Aridibaculum aurantiacum: one gene and its partner. The protein of the gene in region 1 interacts with the protein of each later gene in a pairwise test. Links are inferred from orthologs where the notes say so. Each region holds a gene or a part of one and is shown on either strand. Other genes may lie near its edges.

Region 1 (11,139 bases):
ATAAGGAATTGTAGGATAAAAAAAGATGCTATAGGCAGCTGGGAAATTGAGAATGATGCCACTGAAAATTCTCCCTACCAGTTTACTTCTGAATTGATAGGCACGATAGAAAGGAATGAAACCTACAATTGTTTTGATAGTTGATTTGTAAAAAGAAGAGGCAACAAAAAAAGGTGGACAATGTCCACCTTCTAGTTTATAAGAACAATTTTATTCGCCTATTTTACTTGCTATTCCTACTTCCTCCACTACTTCGGCTACTTCTGTTGCACTCATGTTGGCATTGCGCATACTAATGCTACGAGCTGCGGCTGCGGCAAATTCTTCAAATGCTTTTTTAGTTATCGCATCGTCTCCCATCATAATAGGAACGCCCTGGTCGCCACCTTCACGTATGGATTGCACCAATGGTATCTGCCCAAGGAAAGGGATATCATATTCTTCAGCCAGTCTCTTTCCGCCTTCTTTACCAAATATGTAGTAGCGGTTCTCCGGCAACTCAGCTGGCGTGAAGTAGCTCATATTTTCAATGATGCCAATGATAGGCACTTTCAATTGTGCCTGGCCAAACATAGCAATACCTTTTTTAGCGTCGGCCAGCGCTACATCCTGAGGAGTTGTTACAACCACCACGCCCGTTACAGGCACTGTTTGTACCAGCGTAAGATGTATATCACCTGTACCCGGTGGCATGTCTATTACAAGGTAATCCAGCTCATCCCACAACACATCGGTAACAAACTGGCGTATAGCGCTACTAGCCATTGGACCACGCCATACTACAGCGTTCTTCTCATCAACCAATAGTCCGATGCTCAGCAACTTTATACCATATCGCTCCAAAGGAACAATCATGCCTTTACCATCAACCTCTTTCATCATAGGACGTTCGCCACGCACACCAAACATGATAGGAACACTCGGCCCATAAATATCAGCATCCATCAATCCTACCTTGGCGCCACCGTGGCTTAGTGCCAAAGCAAGATTAGCTGCTACAGTGCTTTTACCTACACCACCTTTACCGCTCACCACCGCAATGATGTTGCGCACCTTTGGCAATACAGCTTCACCTTCTTTTCGCTTTGTAGTTGTATTGCTGGTAAAGTTTACCTGTACGGTTGCCTCTTTATTTACCAGTAGTTTCACTGCATTGATACATGCATTTTTTATCATGTCTTTTAGCGGGCATGCTGGTGTGGTTAGCACCACGGTAAACGACACATAATTCCCTTCTATCACTATATCCTTCACCATATTTAGTGTCACAAGGTCTTTACCAAGATCAGGTTCCTGCACGTTGCTCAGCGCCTTCAATATATCATCTGTTGTCATCACAAAAGTTTTTGTTAAAAGAAAATACAGGGGGCAAAGTTAGCCATTGAGTAACTTACTTTGTTTGAATGCCATTGGTAATTGTTAAGATGTGGAGAGATGGATATTTTCTCAATGGCTACAGGTTAAATTTGCTTACCACCGTCTTTACTAATTCATAATTGATATATGAGGTTTTAGTAAAATAACAGCCGGGATCAACCTAATGAAGAAACTTTTACGATACCTACTCATCCTCGCTTTTTTTGCACCCATAAAAATGTTTGCACAATTTGAAGCTGTACAGGACAGTGTTGTTCAGCTGTACGGAGTGGTGATGACAGCAGATAGTTTACGTGCACTTCCATCGGTAAGCGTGGTCGTAAAAGGCACACATCGTGGTACGATGACAAACGAGCAAGGTGTTTTTTCTATCGTTGTTTTAAAAGGTGATGAAGTAGAATTTACCAGTGTTGGTTTTAAACCGCAGGCTATAAAAATTCCCAACAGGATAGAAAGCAACCAGTACAGTGTTATTCAATTGCTGGTAACAGATACCGCTTTTCTACCGGCTACCATATTACGTCCTCGTCCTACCCGTGCGCAATTTGAACGTGATTTTGTGAATACACGCATACCTGATGATAAGTACGAAATAGCACGACAAAATACTGAAGAAGCCAAGCGACGTATACTTGCCAGTGGCATGCCTACAGATGGCAGGGAAGCAACTAACCAGACGTTGCGCCAGGTTTCAAACCGCACCTATTATGCAGGCCAAACGCCTCCGATGAACATCATGAATCCGTTTGCATGGAACGAATTCATCAAAGCCTGGAAGAGGGGTGATTTTAAAAAGAAGTAAGCTGGCTGTGGCCTGTTTGCCAATTAGTCTATAGCAATTTCATCTTATATAATTAGGGAATAACGCTGTCCGTTTTTCAATACATTCCTTCTCACGCTATAGTCGCTAAAAGAACACATTACAGGTATCCATTATCATGATCTATATGATCATGGTTCTATATTCTATCTGCCTTACATTTGCCGCCACTTTCTACCGATTCTAAATACTTGTTTATGAAAAAAATTGCTGTTATTGGTGCTGGTACCATGGGAAATGGAATAGCGCATGTGTTTGCTCAAAATGATTTCCAGGTAAATCTTATTGATGTATCGCAGGAACAACTGGATAAAGCACTTGCGACCATTGGTAAGAACATGGATCGCCAGGTGGCCAAAGGTTCCCTAACTGAAGCCGCAAAGCAAAAGGCGCTTTCTAATCTTACTACCAATACAACAATTGCAGATGGGGTAAAAGATGCTGAATTGGTAGTGGAAGCAGCCACAGAGAATATAGACCTCAAGCTTAAGATATTTCATCAACTGGACGAAGCGGCACCTGCGTCCTGCATTCTTGCCACTAATACATCCTCCATCTCTATTACCAAAATAGCTGCAGCTACCAAACGACCAGAGTTGGTAATTGGAATGCACTTCATGAACCCGGTGCCTGTAATGAAGTTGGTAGAGATAATAAATGGCTATGCTACCAAACGAGAGGTGACTGATAGTATAGTAGAATTAAGTAAAACATTAGGCAAAGTTCCTTGCGTAGTTAATGATTATCCTGGCTTTATAGCTAACAGGATATTGATGCCAATGATCAATGAAGCCATCTACAGCCTGTATGAAGGTGTGGCAGGCGTACAGGAAATAGATACGGTTATGAAACTTGGTATGGCTCATCCTATGGGACCGCTACAGCTAGCTGACTTTATAGGTTTAGATGTTTGCCTTAGCATCTTAAATGTTCTTTACCAGGGTTTTGGCAACCAGAAATATGCACCATGTCCACTCCTTGTGAATATGGTGACTGCAGGCTTTAAAGGTGTTAAATCAGGTGAAGGATTCTATACTTATACACCTGGTAGTAAAGACTTAATTGTAAGCAGTCGCTTTAAGTAAAGCTTTAATTAAAGTTTAATTCCATACAATATTTAGCCGTTTTTTTCATTCTATATTAGCGGGCTCAATTGCGCGCCCTCAACCTTAAAAAACATTCAATGAAAAACCTGGCTGTAGCCTTTGCTGCCATGTTCATGGTATGCATTACCTATGGACAAAAAACGCAGATTGACAGCCTTGGCCAATTACTTACTAAAACAAGTACCGACACTTCAAAAGGTCGTCTACTATTACAAATTGCTTCGCATTGGAATAGATTAGATCCGGACTCTGCTTATGCATACACAGAACTTGCAGAGAATTTATTTTCTAAAGCTAAATATTCAAGGGGCCTTGCCGACGTGTTTACGACACAAGCAAGGATTAAGGTAAACATCAACCAGATTCCTACTGGGTTATCATTATATAATAAGGCGCTCGATCTACATAAGCAAAACAATAATCCTTCAGGGATTGCCACGGTTTTGAATGGTATAGGAGTAGCCTTTGGGGTGCAGGAAAATTATTCGAAAGCACTTTCTAATTTTTTACAAGCTCTAAAAATATACGAGGAAGAAAAAGATGACGCAGGAATGGCAAGTAGTTACCTGCGCATAGGTACAGTTTACACCCGCACAAATAACCTGGACGAGGCTATGAAATTCTACAACAAAGCCTTAGTACTTGCTGAGAAAAACCAGGATAAAAGAAATATATCGGGCCTTTACAATAATATCGGCTCAATATATGGTCAAAAAAATCAATTAATTCTTTCGAGGCAGGCATTGCTAAAATCGAAGCAGATAGCAGAACAAGCAGGCATTTGGCCAGTAGCTGCTGAGGCATATTTAAACCTAGGAAATGTTTACCGGGAACTAAAGAAAAAAGATTCCGCTGTCGCGCATTTTGCAATAGCAGAAAAACATTTTATTCAATTTAAAAATTACGAGCAACTTTCACGAACCTATTCAGGTTGGGCAAAGTTGCACATGCAATACAATGAGTGGAATAAGGCTACACCACTTATTCACCAGAGTATTGCAATAGCGAAGCAAGTTAATAGTCCGTCACTTGAGGCCGAAGCATATGAATACCTTATTCAGGTAGCCAAAGAAAAAAATGATTATAAAGAAAGTGCTAATTTATACCAAAAGCTGGTAGCACTTAAAGACAGTATTCATGCTTCTGAAAAAACAGAAACATTGGAAAGATTGCGTGTAGAATACCAGCAGGAAAAAGATGAATTACTGATAAAGCAATTGAAATCTGACAATGAAGAAAAAACCCGCCAACGAAATATTCTACTAGTTCTTTCTGCAATAGGAATGCTGCTACTGCTTTCACTTGTAATAAGCTTTGGGTTAATTTATAATAAGAATATTCAATTGCAGCGCAGGAAACAAGAACTGGTGGAGCTGAATAATATGAAGGATAAATTCCTCTCTGTGCTTAGCCACGATCTTCGATCACCCATCGGGAATATTCTACAATTACTCCAGGTAGTATACCCAGATGAATCAAATGGTGAACACAAAGTGTTATTCGACAGGTTGAAACTTACCACTGGCTCAGTATTAGAAACGATGGATAATATGCTGGCCTGGGGTAAAAATCATTTTACACAGGGCACCGTTGAAAAACAACCGGTGAATATGCAGGAGGTAATTACACGGGTTTGCAGGTTTTTAAAACAAACTGCTGACAACAAACAGATTTCTATCAAGAATAATATTTCTTCACCTGTAGTGGTGATAGCTGATGAGAACCAAATTGAGTTTGTAATGCGAAACCTTATCAGCAATGCGGTTAAATTCTCCCATGAATTTAGTGCGGTGGAGGTATATACCACCACCAGCGACAACATGGTCCATATTCATGTGAAAGATTATGGCACTGGCATCCATAAAGTGCAACAAACAAAACTTTTTAACCTGCACGCAAGAGAAAGCACGAAAGGAACTGCCGGAGAAACTGGTTCTGGATTAGGCCTGGTTCTATGTAGTGAATTTGTAGAATTGCACAAAGGCAGCCTGAACGTAATAAGTGAAAAAGGTGAGGGAACTGAATTCATTGTTTCGCTGCCTAATAATGCATAAGTGACCAATTAAACTTTAATTGCAGCAACTTCGACTGCATGTAATTCTTTCAATTTAAATAAAACCTCTTGCAATCTTGCTTTTGGTATTCCAATAGTTAATGAGCAAAATAATTGTTGCTCCTGCCCTTTTACTTCACATCCAAATTGTTTTACAATCATCATTACATCATTCAGGCGTGTATAGTCGAATTGTAAAGAATAATCAACTAATACCTGCTTTTGGATAATTGGCGTTAGTTGTAATGCAAGTGCAGAGGCCGTTTTATAAGCATTGATCAACCCGGGAACACCTAATAAAGTACCACCAAAATAACGTACAACCACAACCAATGTATTGGTTAATTGCTTGCTGTCTATCTGTCCAAGAATAGGTTTGCCAGCAGAACCAGATGGTTCTCCATCATCACTCACCCTGAAATTATTTGCATCCAAACCAAGCCTGTATCCAAAGCAATGATGCACTGCTTTTGGATGTTCCTTTTTTAACTGTTGCAAATGTTTTTTAAAATCATCTGCAGATTGTATGGGAAATGCGTAAGCCAGGAAGCTACTTCCACGGTCTTTGAATTCCGCGTAAGAAGGTTTTTCTATTGTACTATAAAAAGAAAGTTCACTCATAATGTTGTTCCAAAAGCAATAAAATAAATAGCGAGGATAGAAACAGCAATGCCTGCTACATTTATAGCACTTAATCGTTCTTTAAAAACTATTGATGCTACCAAACTACCGAAAAGAATGATACCTAAATTATTTAAAGGTATAGCTGCACTGCTCGGCCACGGACTGATCTTTAAAAATTGAATAAGGCACCAGATGCTGAAATAATTTGGAACACCTATAAGTATACCTGCAAGTATAGTTTTAGGCGATAAAACTTGCTTACCGCGTATTACCTGTAATAATAATGTTGCTAAACCAATAGAAGCAGCGGATGCAAAAGCTGTTACCAAAAAAGCATCTTGATTAACCTCGTTGAGATAAGTTGTCTCTACGTATTTGATCATGGTATCGAGCAAGCCACTACCAGCAAATACCACTAAAGGCAGCAGGTATAACAGGAAATGCTGAGCAGTATTTTTTCGTTCTGTTTGCCTGTTGGGCCAGCAGGTAAAGATCACTGCCACTAATACCAACACTATTCCTAACCACTGAATATTGCTTAGGCTTTCGTTGTACAGGTAAATGCTAAATACAACAGGAATAATAAGTGAAAGCTTATTGGCTACCGAAGCAACTGCCACATTAATTCTTTGGGTGGTGATCCCAATAAGATTGAACAGAATAATGAAAACGGTTCCCATACCACAAGCCCACCAAAACCAGCCAGAACTATAAGCTACATTATCTATAGGAAATGCACCATGCACAAATGAGCCAGTGATCACGCAGGTAATGTAATTAAAAACAATAGCCTGGAACAGGTCAAGACCTAGTCGCTGCAACATCTTAAAAGCAAGAATAAGATATGCTGAGAGTATAATGCTTCCGGCTAAAAACAACATGCTATCGTTCCTTCTGTTTATAGTATGATATCAAATCTGTATCCAGTTGTTTAGTAGCAAAAAGTGATGCTGAATGTAAAGCGGGGGCAGCAATACCTTCTGCATATAGCAGCGTGTTACGAATGACTATGGCTTCATCCCACAGTTGCGCATCAATGAAAAATTGTAAAGTTTTGGCACCGCCTTCTATTAATATACTTTGAAGCTGCAGCGCCACGCAAGCTTCTACTATTTGCGCAGGCACTGGTTTTTCTTTTTGCAGTACATAATATTCTACGTTCGCTACACCTGCAGGTGCACTATAAGTAAATATTACTGTACGCTGCGACCCATCAAACAAATGCAAGTGTTGCGGTAATTTATTATGCAGGTCAATGATCAACCTAACAGGTGAGGCACCCGGCGCATGCCTTACATTCAGTTGCGGATCATCTTGAAGAGCTGTATTGGTGCCTGCAAGTATAGCCATGTTACTGCTGCGCAATTGGTGCACAAACCTGTTGCTATAGGCATTGCTGATAAGTAACCGTTCTGCAGGATTACCTATTACACCATTGGCAGTCTGTGCCCACTTCAGCGTAATGTATGGCCGCTTTTGCTGGTGAAATGTAAAGAACCGCTTATTCAGTGCAATGCATTCTTCTTCCAGTACATTCATCACCACTTCTACCCCAGCCTGCTGCAATATTTCAATGCCTTTACCATCTACTGCATAAAAAGGATCACGGCATCCCACCACTACTTTACGTATACCAGAAGTGATTACAAGATCAGCGCATGGCGGTGTTTTGCCATAATGCGCACAAGGCTCCAATGAAACATATAATGTAGAGAGCGGAATAAGGTGCTTATCTGCAACAGCTACAGCATTTATACAATTAACTTCTGCATGTGCTTTGCCATATTGTTGGTGATATCCTTCACCTATGATCCTGCCGTTATGAACCAGCACGCTACCTACCATAGGATTGGGTGCAACGAAGCCTTCGCCAAGCGCGGCAAGTTGCAGGCATCTATGCATGTATAACTGGTGTGGGTTCATGAGTGGGAGCGCAAAAGTAACTGAAAAATGTACTAGCATTGCAAGGTGACCATACAGCAGGCATACCAACAAGTACTTTTACAACTGTTCGATGTTTGTGACGATCGTGAAGCGGCAAATATTGCCAATATGGTCATTGAACATTTTACAGGACAAAAGAAGATTGACCGCATAATAAACAAAGACCTCCCAGTTACCACAGAACAGCAACGGGCTTTAGAAACAGCAGGTCAACAACTTGCCAGGCACAAGCCGGTACAGTATGTTCTAAATGAAGCATGGTTCTACGGAATCCATTTTTATGTAAATGAGAATGTACTAATACCCCGTCCTGAAACTGAAGAACTAGTGGAATGGGTGGTACAAGACATGCAAAAGCAACATTCAGCCATCTCCATCTTAGACGTGGGAACAGGTAGTGGATGTATACCTATTGCGCTAAAGAAGCAGCTACCAGGTGCCACCATTGCTGCAGTAGATGTATCTGCTGAAGCCCTGCAAGTGGCAAAGCAGAATGCAGCCAGCAATGAAGCTGATATAGATTTTCACCAGTTGAATATCCTGGATACGGATGAATGGAAACAGCTACAGGTATATGATGCTATTGTAAGCAACCCGCCCTACATCAAGGCAAATGAGCAAGAACAGATGAACCAAAATGTGCTGGCCTATGAGCCGCACCTGGCGCTATTCGTTCCAGATGATAATGCGTTGATATTTTATGAAGCCATTGCTGAATTTGGAAAACAACACCTGCAGGAAAAAGGAAGATTGTACTTCGAAATAAATGAACAATTAGGCGAACAAGTAGTGCAGTTGCTGCAAGCAAAAGGCTATAAAGATGTGGTGCTTAAAAAAGATATGCAGGGAAAGGACCGGATGGTGAGGTGTGAGAAGTGAATGGTGAGTAGTGAGTGGTGAATTGTGAGGAGTGAGTACTGAATTGTGAATAGGGAATAATGATTAAAAACCTTTAGATGAAGTTCCGGCTGAATAAAAACTTACATGCCATTGACCATAGATGGAGATTAGTTTACAATAGGCAATTCACTATTGACCACTGCCCACTGACTATTCACCAACTACTTCCAACCTCTAACACCTAACATCTAACATACTACCTCCTAACCTCCTACTGCCCGGCATTATCAACCGCCATTACAGGTGTTGCGCCCAGCTTTTTAATGATCTGCATTACTTTGATAGCTGTTCCTAAATGAGATGTGCTGTCGCCATTGATAACTACGGATGGCTTGTCTGTTTCTTTAGAAAGATATGCTTGTAATTCTGCCTCAAGTGATTGTATAGGCACCTGCTTTTGACCAAGGAACAAACGTTGTTCTTTGTCTACCGTTACTACTACTGTTTGCTTCGCTTTTGTATCGCTCTTTGCTTTAGGATTAGATACTTTGATAACGTTGGGATTGGCAAGCGTGGACACGATCAGGAAGAATAACAACAGGATAAACAATATATCGTTCAGTGCACCGGTGTGCATCTCTGGATGTGTTCTTAATCTGCTACGTATGTTCATATCGTTGTTCCTTTTTTGTTGTGAGAACTTTTGGTACCTGTTCTCCTGTTGCAGGTTATTCTGCTGTTGCCCCTGCTCATCTTTCAACCTGCTGTACAAGTGTGCGACGCAACGGAAGCATCATTACTAACTACAGCCGGCTACCAAATCTTCTTCGTACTTCTAACCTGGTACTTCAAATTTTCTTTACCTGGTTGGCTCTTGCAGTATGTCTATAAACTCGGCGCTTGCCGCTTCCATTTTGTTAGCCGTTTTATCTATTTGCGTACTCAGGAAGTTATGTCCCATATAAGCAATCAAACCAATGATAAGACCTGTAGCTGACGTGATCATCTTGGTGTAGATACCACCAGCAATTGTGCTTAAGGTATACTCACCTGTACTCGAAATTCCATAGAACAATTGCACCATACCAATGATGGTTCCAAGGAAACCGAACATAGGAGCAATACCAGCAATAAGCGATAAGATATTCAGGTTGCGCTCCATGTTGTACATTTCAAGCTTGCCTACATTCTCCATACTTTTCTCAATGGCGTCAATAGGTTTTCCTATACGCTGAATGCCTTTGTCAATCATTTTGGCAACAGGGTTAGGTGTATTCTTAGCAAGCGTACGTGCAGCAGTTACATTACCCATCATGATATTGTCGCGGATCATACTCATGAAGTTCCCTTCTATTTTACTCGCTTTGCGAATAGCAATAAAACGTTCGAAGAAGAAAAAGATGGTTGCCACAAACAAGGCGTACAGCGGGTACATGATCCATCCACCTCTGTCGAGCAGGCTCCACAACGAAATCGATTCGGCTACTGGTTGAGCTGCTACGTTGTTTACGGTGTCTGCCATTACCTAGCCGCCAGCTTGCAAAAAGATCAACATCATTATTGGTAAAAATTAAAATGGGTGTAAAAGTAAGAATTGACAATAGTGGTAACAGCGATAACTTGTACACATGTGTGAATGCAAATAAACATGCAGAAGACATTCAGCTGCTGCACCTGCTGTTAAAGTTTTGCTGTAATCAACTCTCCCTGTTTACCTCTTCTATTGAGAATGCAGGCAGGCAAATGCTCCAGTATTCGCAAGGCTCATCAAAAGGATTACTATAGCGAACTCTTGCGCCTTTTTTTACCAGTATACTTTGGCCTGCTTCTACGGTTACTTTCAAACCATCTACCTCTACAGATTTGCGGCCACTGCTTACCAATGTCCATTCGTCGAATGTAGTCGATTGGTGTGGCTCGCTCCAATGTGGCGGCGCTACCATATGAGCTATGCTAATGTTTTGCTGGTTGGTGGCTACACGGCCAAAATGCTCTTCTATAAGTTTTCCATCGGTTGTTGGTACTATAAAGGGTTTATTCTGCAGAAAATAGTTCATATGTTGTTTAGATTATTAAGTGTTGGATTGAAGACTTGTTTTATCGACTAAGTGATTGGCTACTGCCAGTTGTTGTTAAGGTTCATTACCTAAAGCTGAAAATACAAGATGCTCAAGGAAAGCGGTGATTTTGGTTGCTTTATTATCGTGGGCAAAATCTGTAAGCGATGGCAGGTGTTTTAAAAAGAAATTTTCTATATGCGCTACCTCTACTACAGTGCTGGCTAATGTCCTGGGATATTTGTAATGCGGTGCAAATTCAAGAATGATGTCGGCAAAGAAGGAACACAGTTCTTTATAAGGCTTGAACAGCTGATC
Region 2 (11,335 bases), 180 kb from region 1 along the record:
CATCATGATCAGTGGACATGGAAATATAGAAACAGCTGTAGAGGCAGTAAAAAAAGGTGCTTACGATTATATCTCAAAGCCACCAGACCTTAACCGGCTGTTGATCACTATCCGCAATGCAATGGATAGAAATGTACTTGCTAAAGAAGCTAAGGTTTTAAAGCGTCGTGTAAGCAAGGTGCAGGAAATGATAGGGGAGAGTGAGCCGATCAAAAAAATAAAGGAGACGATAGAAAAAGTAGCGCCTACAGATGCTCGTGTGATGATAACCGGAGAGAACGGTAGCGGTAAAGAACTGGTAGCACGCTGGATACATGAAAAAAGTAATCGTGCAGATGGTCCGCTGGTTGAGGTGAATTGCGCAGCCATACCAGGTGAGCTGATAGAAAGCGAATTGTTTGGTCATGAAAAAGGTTCGTTTACATCAGCTATCAAACAACGCATAGGCAAGTTTGAACAAGCCAATGGAGGTACACTTTTCTTGGATGAAATAGGGGACATGAGTTTGAGCGCACAGGCTAAAGTGCTACGTGCATTGCAGGAAGGAAAGATAACAAGGGTAGGTGGAGAGAAAGAAATTGCGGTGGATGTACGCGTAATAGCGGCCACCAATAAAGACCTTTTGCAGGAAGTAGAAAATAAAAACTTCAGGCTCGATCTATATCACAGGCTAGGTGTGATACTTATAAATGTCCCTTCACTGAATAATCGTAAAGATGATATCCCTTTGCTGGTTGAACGTTTCCTGCAGGATATAGCTGAAGATTATGGCCAGGCCAGGAAAGAAATAGATAGTAAAGCAATTGAAGCATTACAGCAGCATAATTGGTCGGGTAATATTCGTGAACTACGCAACGTGGTGGAGCGTCTGGTTATTCTTTCAGGAAAGACAATTACAGCTGATGATGTAAAAGCATATGTATCTATCTAGTTGTCGTAATAAAGAAAGGATCTATAATCACTCGCGGGCATAATCTAGAATGGCTTTCATTGAATTAAGTGTGCGTGCATTAGCAGGCTTATTATGTACTTGTGCTGCCTGTATTCCAGATATTACTACTGATTTATCGGGAAATGCGGATGCTATATAGGAAAGGTATTCCTGCGCGTCTTTATTAGTAAGATTGGTAAGCAGGTGAAAATGAAAAGTCGTTACTTCTTTATTTTCTGCAAAATGCTTTAGCTCTTTCAGCTTTATGTTGCAGCCGAAATAGGTAACTCTCTTACCATTCTTTTTCAGCAGGTAATGGATAAATAGTAGCGGTAGTTCGTGGTATTCTTTTTCAGGCGTAAATAAAACTATATTTTCTTTTCCTGTATTGCGTACAGGTGGAAGGCTGTCAATAGCAGCGATTATCTTGTTGCGTAAAATGCTACTGGAGAAATGTTCCTGCGCAGGCACAAGATGTTCAGTTATCCATAACACACCTACACGCTCCAGGTATGGATATATCACTTTCAAAATTGCATCTTCAGTATTCAAAGTATCGAACACATGAGAAGATACTTTTTCGAACGTCTCATCGTCGGATAATACGGCTGCTTCCAATAATTCTTTTACATAAAAATCTGTGGTAGGGCCTTGTTGGTTTTCCTGCATTGCCAGGGTTGAAAGCTCACCATCATTCATCTTTGCAAGCTTTGAAATCTTTACCCCTGAATGGTACAGGTAAGAGATTCTAAGAATCTGTCTTAGCCTTTCTGCATCATAAAACCGGTGATTGCTTTCTTTCCTGTCTGGTAGGCAAAGCTGGTAACGTTGCTCCCAAATACGCCACGTATGAGCTTTTATACCGGTTAAATTTTCTATATCTCTTATCGTAAAATGATTCATGCTATTAAAGGTAATTATCTCTTGTTAAAGCTGCAGCATACATAGGTGATTGCCATCATTTTACGAGCGGCTATTTAAGAAAACTTTTATTTGGCCGGAACGGATACAAACTTTATAATGCTACATTTGTCCACTTCAAAAACTACTTATGGGTTGGATTATTTTTATTATTGGAACGATAGGCTGGCACCTGGGAATGTATGGAATGTTTAAGAAAGCAGGCATAGAACCCTGGAAAGCACTTGTTCCATTTTATAATACATGGTGTATTGTAGAGAAAACCAACATACGAAAGATCTGGTTCTGGTTGCAATTCATACCCATTGCAGGACAATTCATCACGATCTGGATCACGATCATTTTTGTAATGCATTTTGGAAAGTTCAACCTCCTTCACCACGCAGCTACTGTATTTTTTCCTTTTATTTATTTCCCCTATTTAGGATTTAGTAAAGATGTAAAATACGCGGGTCATGATGTAGTGCGACGCTACCAAAAAAGTGGCAGCCGCGAGTGGATTGATGCAGCAGTGTTTGCTGTGGTAGCCGCTACTATCATTCGTACTTTCATTTTTGAAGCTTATACCATACCTACAGGTAGTATGGAGAAGACACTGCTGATAAATGATTTCCTTTTTGTAAATAAACTAAGCTATGGACCACGTATTCCACAAACGCCAATTTCCTTTCCGTTTGTGCATAATGTAATGCCGTTTACTACTACCACGCCTTCTTATACAAAAGCAGTACAGATACCTTATACACGTCTGCCAGGCTTCGGTCCTGTAAAACGTAATGATGTAGTGGTTTTTAATTTTCCTGCAGGCGATACCATTATCAACCTTCCGCAGTTTGGTTCAAAGCAACCGTATTACGATGTGCTGCGCGCTTCTCCTTACAATGGCAATCGAGATGCACTGATGGCTGATTATCCTATTCATGTTCACCCAATGGATAAAACAGATAACTACATAAAACGCTGTGTGGCTATTGGGGGTGAAACATTAGAGATAAGAGACGGAAGAGTGTTTATCAACGGACAGCCGAATGAAATTCCACCAGGCTCGCAAACAGAATATATAGTGGAAACCAACGGCCAGTTCTTTACCGAAGAGTTTCTTACCCAGAAACTAAAGATTACTGAAGAGAACGCAGCCGATATTATACAGGCTTACCAGGGTAAAGCAAATTCTTACATCATGAACCTTTCGCCTGCTGATGTAGAATTGGTGAAGAAGCTACCAAATTTTAAATCTATAGAACCTGCATTCGACGTAGTGCCTGGTTCAGTATTTCCATATACAGCAGGACTTAATTGGACCTTTGATAACTACGGACCGGTATATGTTCCAAAAGCAGGAAGCAGCATTACGCTTACGCCGGCTAACATTGATCTTTATAGAAGAGTAATCTCTGTGTATGAGAATAATGAATTGGTAGAAGCGAATGGGAAATACTTCATCAACGGACAGGAGACAACTAGTTACACATTCAAGTACAACTATTACTGGATGATGGGAGATAACAGGCATAGGAGCCAGGATAGTCGTAAATGGGGTTTTGTGCCTGAAACGCATGTTGTGGGTAAGGCCTCACTTATCTGGTTTAGTTGGGATAGAGGTCCCCGCTGGAACCGCTTGTTCAAAACAATTAAATAATTATCTTTAAAGCGGAATGGGTCCTTGTTGGTACAAACCAGCAAGGCCTTTTTGTCTAATCAACTTTGAGCCAATGAAAAAACAAGATTATACTTTCAACTTCGAGGTATACGATACCATCAATGATTTGAAAGAGGAAGATAAATGGTTGCTGAATGAAGCACGTGAAGTAACACACCATGCATATGCACCTTATTCAAATTTCCAGGTGGGCGCTATAGCCCGTTTGAATAATGGAGAAATAGTAGCCGGTAGTAACCAGGAAAACGCGAGTTTCCCTGTAGGTCTATGTGCTGAAAGAGTTTTGCTTGCTGCTGCTTCTTCTTTATTTCCTAAAGTACCTATTGATACACTTGCTATTAGTTATCACAACGAAAAGGGGGATAGCGATCATCCCATATCGCCTTGCGGTATTTGTAGGCAAAGCTTGGTTGAATATGAATCAAGAGTAGGTCATCCTATCAGGTTAATCTTAGGGGGAATGGAAGGAAAGGTGTTTGTAATAGAAAAGGCCGAGATGTTGTTACCATTAAGTTTTACATCAAAAGATATGAAATAAGAGCTTGAGTTAGTAAGCGCAAAGCTGGTGGTTTTTACTGCCAGCTTTTTTTATTTCATCAATTGGTTGTAGATGAAATAACTCTCATCATCGAAGCATACAAAGGTGATTTTCTCAATAGCTGAAGGATGTTGTTCTATGAATTGCCGCACCGTTCTTACGGCAATGATGGCAGCTTCCTGTTTTGGATAACGATATATGCCTGTGCTGATGTTTGGAAACGCCACAGTTCGCAGGTTGTTTTCCATAGCCAGTGTGAGTGATTTTGTATAACAACTAGAAAGTAGCGCAGCTTCGTTATGGCCACCACCCATGTAGACAGGACCTACCGTATGTATCACCTTCTTTGCCGGAAGATTGCCTGCTGTAGTGATAACCGCATCACCTGTTTTACATCCAGCCTGCCGGTTTCTAATTTGTATACATTCTTCCAGGATTGCTGGCCCGCCTGCCTTATGAATGGCGCCATCCACACCACCTCCACCTAGTAATGAATTATTGGCAGCATTTACTATTGCATCCGCTTCCACTTTTGTTATATCTCCTTTCAATACTTCTAGTAGTGTATTCATCTAAAAAAGTGTTTGTACGCCATTCGCAATTTTATTCTCATGATCCAACAGCCATTTCTTTCGCCAAAGGCCACCTACATATCCCACCAGTGATTGGTTGCTTCCAATTACCCTATGACAGGGAATGATAATGCAAACTTTGTTTTTACCATTGCTGCTTGCCGCGGCTCTTATTGTTTTTACATCGCCCATACGCCTGGCCAATTCTGTATAGCTAATGGTTTTGCCAAAGTTGATGTTCATTAAATGCGCCCAAACTTTAATTTGAAATTCCGTTCCTAGTTGGTGCACCGGGATGGTAAAACTTCTTCTATGACCATTGAAATATTCAATGATTTCCTCTAAGCACGTGTGCAGTATTGGATGGTCATTTGGCGGTTGCAGGTCATCCTCGTTATCTACGAAAGTTACTTCCTGCACAAAATGTTCTGTGGCGGCAATCCTCAGCAAGCCAATAGGAGACTGGTAATATGTAAGGTAAGTGGCTTCCATTATCCGATCAGTAAACCATTTTGAACAGGCTTATTAGGTTGCAATAAAACGACTTCGTTATGCTCATCGTATACGCCCAGCACCAGGCACTCGCTGATGAAGTTGGCTATTTGTTTAGGCGGAAAGTTTACTACAGCTACCACTTGCGTTCCAAGTAATTGTCCCTTGGTATAATGCGCTGTTATCTGTGCAGATGACTTCTTAATACCAAGAGGTCCAAAATCAATATGCAATTGATAAGCAGGTTTTTTTGCTTTAGGGAAATCTGTAACTTCAACAATTGTTCCTGTGCGGATGTTTATCTTTTCGAAGTCTTGCCAGGTTATCATTCAATCATTTTAAAAATTAAATTTAACTACATTATGAAAAGAAAAGCCACAGCTGTTTGGAATGGTTCAGGAAAGGAAGGAAACGGAAAATTGACCAGCCAGAGCACAGTGCTACAGGATGCTCAGTATTCTTATAAAACCCGCTTTGAAGATGGTGTAGGCACCAATCCTGAAGAGCTTATGGCAGCAGCGCATGCAGGTTGCTTTAGCATGAAACTTAGCTTTGTATTGGGTGCGGCAAATTTCACTCCTGAAAAAATAGAAACTGATTGCGAGATCACGCTAGATAATGGTGCCATCACTACATCTCATCTTACTGTACGTGCTACTATACCAGGCATCAGTGCTGAAGAGTTTGAAAAATGTGCACAGGAAGCAAAAGAAAATTGTCCTGTAAGTAAAGCATATAACATGAACATTACCATGGATGCTTCATTAGCTTAATATAATATCTATGTATACAAAAAGAGGTTACAGGCGAATTTGTAACCTCTTTTTTATTTGCAGCTATGCAATCTTATTCATCCAATAGTTTACTCAACGCCATTAATTCATCGTACTTGTACTGGAACTTAGGATTCTCAAAACATTTAGCCAGCTCTTCCAGCTGCAATTGAATGATGCGTTTATGGCTCATTGGCTGGAAGTAAAACGGTGTAATTGGAACAGAGATTCGTTTGAAATAGGACTCGATGTCTTTGTGCGAAAAGATCTGCCCGGAAATGGCATCTATATAAAAATGGATCTTATGTTGCGGGTTGATGCTTCCTTCGTACTGGTCGTAATCATTGTGGAAGTAAGCCAGGATAAATTGCTTAGGAATATTGATGGCTTTTACATTAATATCCAGCAGCTCGCATAGCAATAAGTATAGCACACCATTGCTCAATGCATTTCCCTTTTTGCTTTCAATCACTTTGTGAATAAAGAAATCATCAGGGTTGTTGTAACCCATCTCCACACCCTTTAGGTTGTAATAATTATAAACAATGCTGGAGATAACATTTGCCTGCTCAAGCGATGTAAGAAAGCTGTTTAATTCAAGCCAGACATTCCTTCTTATTCTTTCCAACTCTTGTAATACTGGCGCTGTAGCAAGATCGGGATATTGATATTTTGCTACGAGTAAAGAACCAAACAACAGATCGTGGTAAGGATTACTCTTCCAATCGGTGAAGTCTTTAGTAAGATCATTGTAATGCAGCTTATGAATAAGCATTTCAATCCTTTCCTGCACCTCCTCGCTAAGGGTGTTTTCCCAAAGGTTTTCAAGGTTTGGAATAATGCCCCGCCCATAGTCAACTATCCTGTCAGAAACAGTAGAGAAAACCTCCTGGTCAGGATCGTCGAGAAGATTGAATAGTGCTGATATTTCTTTTGTCTCCTGCATATAGTGGAATGGATGGTTTAGCAAAAACAATTGTTGCATTGACTAATCCATCCTTATCAAACTACGGATTTTTTCTCTAGATGGTCAACCAATAGTTATTCAACAACTGTTAATTTCTTTTGTTCTTCTTGAACCGTTGGCAGGAGGAATTCTTAGGCTTATGCTACGTAAAAAGAAAAAATTATGCCGTTTCAGTTTTATATGAAACGGCATAAACATGATGTTATACTAGTGGAAGATGCCATCAATTTTGTGGCAACTATTCCTAGCTTTCTTTCTTAGATGCTTTTTTAGGAGCCGCCTTTTTTGCTGCAGCTTTTTTAGGCGCAGCTTTCTTAGCAGTTGCTTTTTTAGCAAAAGCATCAGGCACCTGTGCTTCAATCATTCGCTTAACTTCATCAAGCGATATGGTAGCTAATTCTTCAGGCGTGTATTTTCCTTTGTCTTCTTTGGAAGTGATCTTCAACATCTTTTTTCCAAAGCGAATGAAGGGCCCCCATCTACCATTCTCTATTGCTATCTTTTCTGATGGCCAATGCTGGATAAATCGGTTAGCTTCTTTTTCCAGTTTCTTTTCTATCAGCTCCTCACAATCTTTCTGTGTAAGATTGTCAAAATTGTAAGCACGAGGAACATTGATGAACAGGTCATTCCATTTTATAAATGGACCGAAACGACCTTTACCTTTTGTAACAGGTTTCTCTTCGTACATAGCAATGGGCGCATCTGCTTGTTGCTTTTCATTTATCAGGCTGATTGCACGTTCCATATCTACTGTCAGCGGGTCTTCACCTTTTGGAAGCGAAACAAAATCTTCGCCCCAGCGCACATAAGGACCAAAGCGCCCCATATTTACAGCTACCTCTTTGCCTTCATATTCACCTAAAGTAAGCGGCAACCTGAAGAGATCCATTGCTTCTTCATAAGTGATCGTCTCGATGCTTTGCGTAGGTTTTAATTTTGCAAAGCGTGGCTTCTCTTCTTCGTCTGCATTGCCAATTTGAACCATTGGGCCAAACCTACCCATTCGGGCAATTACCTTTTTGCCAGTTTGTGGGTCTACACCTATTTCTCTTTCTCCTTTAGCGCGTTCTGCAGTTTCAAGCGTTACCTCTATATGATTATGAAAAGGCTTGTAGAAGTCGTCAATCATACTGTTCCACTGCACTTTTCCTTCTGCTATTTCATCAAATTCCTGTTCTATGCCAGCGGTAAAACCATAATCCATTACCTGCTTGAAGTGTTGCTTCAAAAAGTCTGTTACCACCATTCCAAGGTCAGTAGGAAATAGTTTGCCTTTTTCAGCACCGGTATTTTCTGTTTGTACCTCTTTATTTATTTCGTCATTCTTCAGGCGTAAAATATTCACCTGCCTCTTTACCCCTTCCTTATCACGCTTCTCTACGTAATTTCTTTTAATGATGGTAGTGATAGTTGGCGCATAAGTAGACGGACGGCCAATACCTAATTCCTCCAGCTTTTTTACAAGCGAAGCTTCCGTATAGCGAGCAGCGGGGCGTGTGAATTTTTCTGATGCACGCATTTCTTTCAGGTCAAGCTTTTGGCGTGCAGTAAGTGGTGGTAGAACACCTTCTGTATCTTCCTCGTCCTCTTCGTCCTTGCTCTCCAGGTATACCTTTAAGAAACCATCAAACTTCATTACCTCACCGGTAGCGGTTAGTTGGTCTTTGTTGGTAGAAATATCTATGCGTGCAGTTGTCTTTTCAAATTCTGCATCACTCATTTGCGATGCAATGGTACGCTTCCAGATGAGCTCGTAAAGCCTGCGGCCTTCCTCATCATCAATGGAGCTGTTTTCCATATAAGTAGGCCTGATGGCTTCGTGTGCTTCTTGGGCACTTTCATTTTTGTTCTTGTACTTGCGTGGCTGGTAATACTTGTTGCCAAAGCTGCGCTGCACCTCGTCCTGTATTGCTGCCATGGCTGTTTCGCTCAGGTTGATGCTGTCGGTACGCATGTAAGTGATCTTACCACTTTCGTACAAGCGTTGTGCTATCAGCATGGTTTTGCTTACGCTATAGCCAAGTTTGCGGCTTGCTTCCTGCTGCAGTGTTGAAGTAGTGAAAGGCGCTGCAGGCGAACGTTTGGTAGGCCGAACGGTTACATCGGCTACTGTATATTCTGCACCTTTACAGCTTTGCAGGAATTTTTCTGCAGTTTCTTCTTTCTCAATTTTTGAAGGTCCTTCTGCTTTAAATGTAACAGGCCTTCCATTGATATCATTAGCAGAAAATAGTGCTTCTATTTTATAGCTGCTTTCTACCTTGAAGTTGTTGATCTCTCTTTCTCTTTCTACCACCAGTCTTACAGCTACACTCTGCACACGGCCTGCGCTAAGGCCACCCTGCATACCGATCTTCCTCCAAAGTACGGGGCTAAGTTCAAAACCCACCAACCTGTCGAGCACACGGCGCGCCTGCTGTGCATTTACCAGGTTCATATTTATGGTACGAGGGTTTTCTACAGCACGACGTATTGCTGGTGCTGTGATCTCGTGAAATACAATACGTTTAGTAGATCGGGGGTCCAGTCCTAGTTCTTCCGCTAAGTGCCAGCTTATGCTTTCACCTTCGCGGTCCTCATCCGATGCTAGCCAAACCTCCTTCGATTTTCTTGCCAGTTGCTTTAGCTCATTTACCACCTTCTGCTTCTCGTCGGGTACTTTATACCTTGGCTGGTAATTGTTGTTCAGGTCAATCCCCATGTCATCCTTTTCCAGGTCGCGGATGTGGCCATAGCAGCTCTTAACTTCAAAATCTTTCCCCAGGATCTTCTCTATGGTTTTAGCTTTTGCCGGCGACTCTACTATCAATAAATTCTTACTCATTCAGGAAAATTATATTATGTATCCACCTTCTGGTCGATGTTTTACAGCAGCCGTTTTGGTTAAAAATGAGGATCATGTCTCTACATACAACATCGGGATCAAATGTCAAATCAACTGCTAATGGTACATCAAACCGAAGTGGTGCAATATTACAGCATCTCGTTAAACAACAAAATAATTGATATGAATGCCGGAGATAATAGGTAGAGTGGTCAATTTCCGGTGAAAACACAGCAAATATTTAATGAGTCGCTTCTTCTTTTACAATGGCAGAAAGGAATTTTATGATCTTTTCGCTGATGTCGTTGTCGCGGTACACATTGCTGTGCCCAAGCCCTTTGGTTATCTCAAAGTTTAGATGAGGCAACTGCAGATCAATCAGGTGCTCCATATCGGCAAAAGGCGTAATGGTGTCTTCACGGTCATGTATCCAAAGGGTGGGAGTGGTAAGATGCTGCACGACCCGTGCTACCGAATACCATTCAGCAGGGTAACCGCCCATTTCCATTATTATCTTATCAAATGCTGCGCGTACACGTTTGCTCACTGGGATGTACTTAAAGAAACCTTCTATAGCACGGGTAGACTCGGTAGCAGGAGCGATCAGCACCAGTCGTTTGTGCAGGTTGTAGGGCATTTTTTCTACAGCAAGGGCCACCGCTAATCCGCCCAGTGAATGCGCCATTATGCCATCAACCGGGCCAAAGCGCCTGCAAATCTCCAGGATGGTGTCGCGGTACATAGCGGCATTGATGGTTTTGCCGGAACTCAATCCATGTGCAGGTGCGTCAAAGGCAAGTACTTCAAAACCTTTTTCCAGCAGTGGCTCAATGTATCTATCAAATTTATAGCTATGGCTATCAAACCCATGGCAGATCAATATTTTATGACCATTGCTTACCGCTGGCCACCACTGAAATCCATGAATTGTTTCGCCATTGAAAATAAAGTTGACCTTGTTTGCTTTTTCGAATATGGGAGGCGCCTGGTAATTTTTTCTTTTACTATAAGGGGTGCAAAAAATGCGAAAAGCTTCTTCTGCTGCTTTATGTGGCGAAAAAAGTCCGAGCAGCTTCAGTTTGTTCGTGTAAAAACCGAGCACAATTCTTTGTGTTAACTTCATCCTTCTGTTATTAAATCAAAATTAAATGAAAGTAGTCATCATAGGGTCTGGTAATGTAGCCTGGGTATTGGGGAAGAAAATGAAGCAGGCAGGAGTGGAGATAATACAAGTGTTGAGCAGGAATAAGGAACAGGGACAGCAGTTGGCAGGTATTCTTTCTACGGCATTTGCATCCACCTATTCTGAATTGAGCAAGAAAGCAGATTTATATATGATAGCAGTTTCCGATACTTATATAAGTAGTGTAGCTGCTCAATTGAAACTAAAAAACAAGATCATTGTTCACACGGCAGGGTCGGTTTCTAAAACTGTACTGCAATCAACTGCCACCGCTACCTGCAGTTATGGAGTGCTGTATCCTTTACAAACTTTAAATAAAGAAGCGCAGCTGGTGCCGGAGGTGCCGGTATTGATTGATGGAGTAGATGAAAATACCATTCAGCAGTTAACTCAGTTTGCTGCTATTTGGTCTGAGAGTGTGGCAGTTGCAGATGATGATCAACGTTTAAAAATGCATATAGCAGCAGTTTT

What was found.
Region 2: the proteins of J4N22_RS06145 (region 1) and topA interact in binary tests that used the Escherichia coli proteins (3 or more experiments, as listed by UniProt). The link is inferred for Aridibaculum aurantiacum from one-to-one orthologs.

The regions. Positions count from the first base shown.
Region 1 is NZ_JAFEWC010000001.1:1,478,327-1,489,465, reverse strand. The notes cover bases 4,172-7,110. They hold J4N22_RS06145 (IMPACT family protein), read right to left. Parts: upstream 5,978-7,110; coding sequence 5,366-5,977; downstream 4,172-5,365. Other genes in these bases: ribD (bifunctional diaminohydroxyphosphoribosylaminopyrimidine deaminase/5-amino-6-(5-phosphoribosylamino)uracil reductase RibD), read right to left, coding at 6,863-7,110; J4N22_RS06140 (EamA family transporter), read right to left, coding at 5,974-6,861; J4N22_RS06150 (tetratricopeptide repeat-containing sensor histidine kinase), read left to right, coding at 4,172-5,357. In the rest of the region: J4N22_RS06170 (hypothetical protein), read left to right, coding at 1-144; J4N22_RS06165 (Mrp/NBP35 family ATP-binding protein), read right to left, coding at 211-1,335; J4N22_RS06160 (carboxypeptidase-like regulatory domain-containing protein), read left to right, coding at 1,541-2,179; J4N22_RS06155 (3-hydroxyacyl-CoA dehydrogenase family protein), read left to right, coding at 2,395-3,282; more of J4N22_RS06150, read left to right, coding at 3,381-4,171; more of ribD, read right to left, coding at 7,111-7,903; prmC (peptide chain release factor N(5)-glutamine methyltransferase), read left to right, coding at 7,949-8,803; J4N22_RS06125 (ExbD/TolR family protein), read right to left, coding at 9,036-9,437; J4N22_RS06120 (MotA/TolQ/ExbB proton channel family protein), read right to left, coding at 9,624-10,286; J4N22_RS06115 (cupin domain-containing protein), read right to left, coding at 10,462-10,821; J4N22_RS06110 (TetR/AcrR family transcriptional regulator), read right to left, coding at 10,897-11,139.
Region 2 is NZ_JAFEWC010000001.1:1,658,427-1,669,761, forward strand. Bases 6,891-10,025 are described here. They hold topA (type I DNA topoisomerase), read right to left. Parts: upstream 9,682-10,025; coding sequence 7,099-9,681; downstream 6,891-7,098. Other genes in these bases: J4N22_RS06970 (alpha/beta hydrolase), read right to left, coding at 9,923-10,025. Also shown: J4N22_RS06920 (sigma-54-dependent transcriptional regulator), read left to right, coding at 1-931; J4N22_RS06925 (MerR family transcriptional regulator), read right to left, coding at 959-1,834; J4N22_RS06930 (S26 family signal peptidase), read left to right, coding at 1,983-3,491; J4N22_RS06935 (cytidine deaminase), read left to right, coding at 3,565-4,050; J4N22_RS06940 (O-acetyl-ADP-ribose deacetylase), read right to left, coding at 4,101-4,622; J4N22_RS06945 (methylated-DNA--[protein]-cysteine S-methyltransferase), read right to left, coding at 4,623-5,114; J4N22_RS06950 (tRNA-binding protein), read right to left, coding at 5,114-5,443; J4N22_RS06955 (OsmC family protein), read left to right, coding at 5,477-5,887; J4N22_RS06960 (transglutaminase family protein), read right to left, coding at 5,961-6,833; more of J4N22_RS06970, read right to left, coding at 10,026-10,804; J4N22_RS06975 (Rossmann-like and DUF2520 domain-containing protein), read left to right, coding at 10,830-11,335. UniProt on the Escherichia coli protein: Releases the supercoiling and torsional tension of DNA, which is introduced during the DNA replication and transcription, by transiently cleaving and rejoining one strand of the DNA duplex.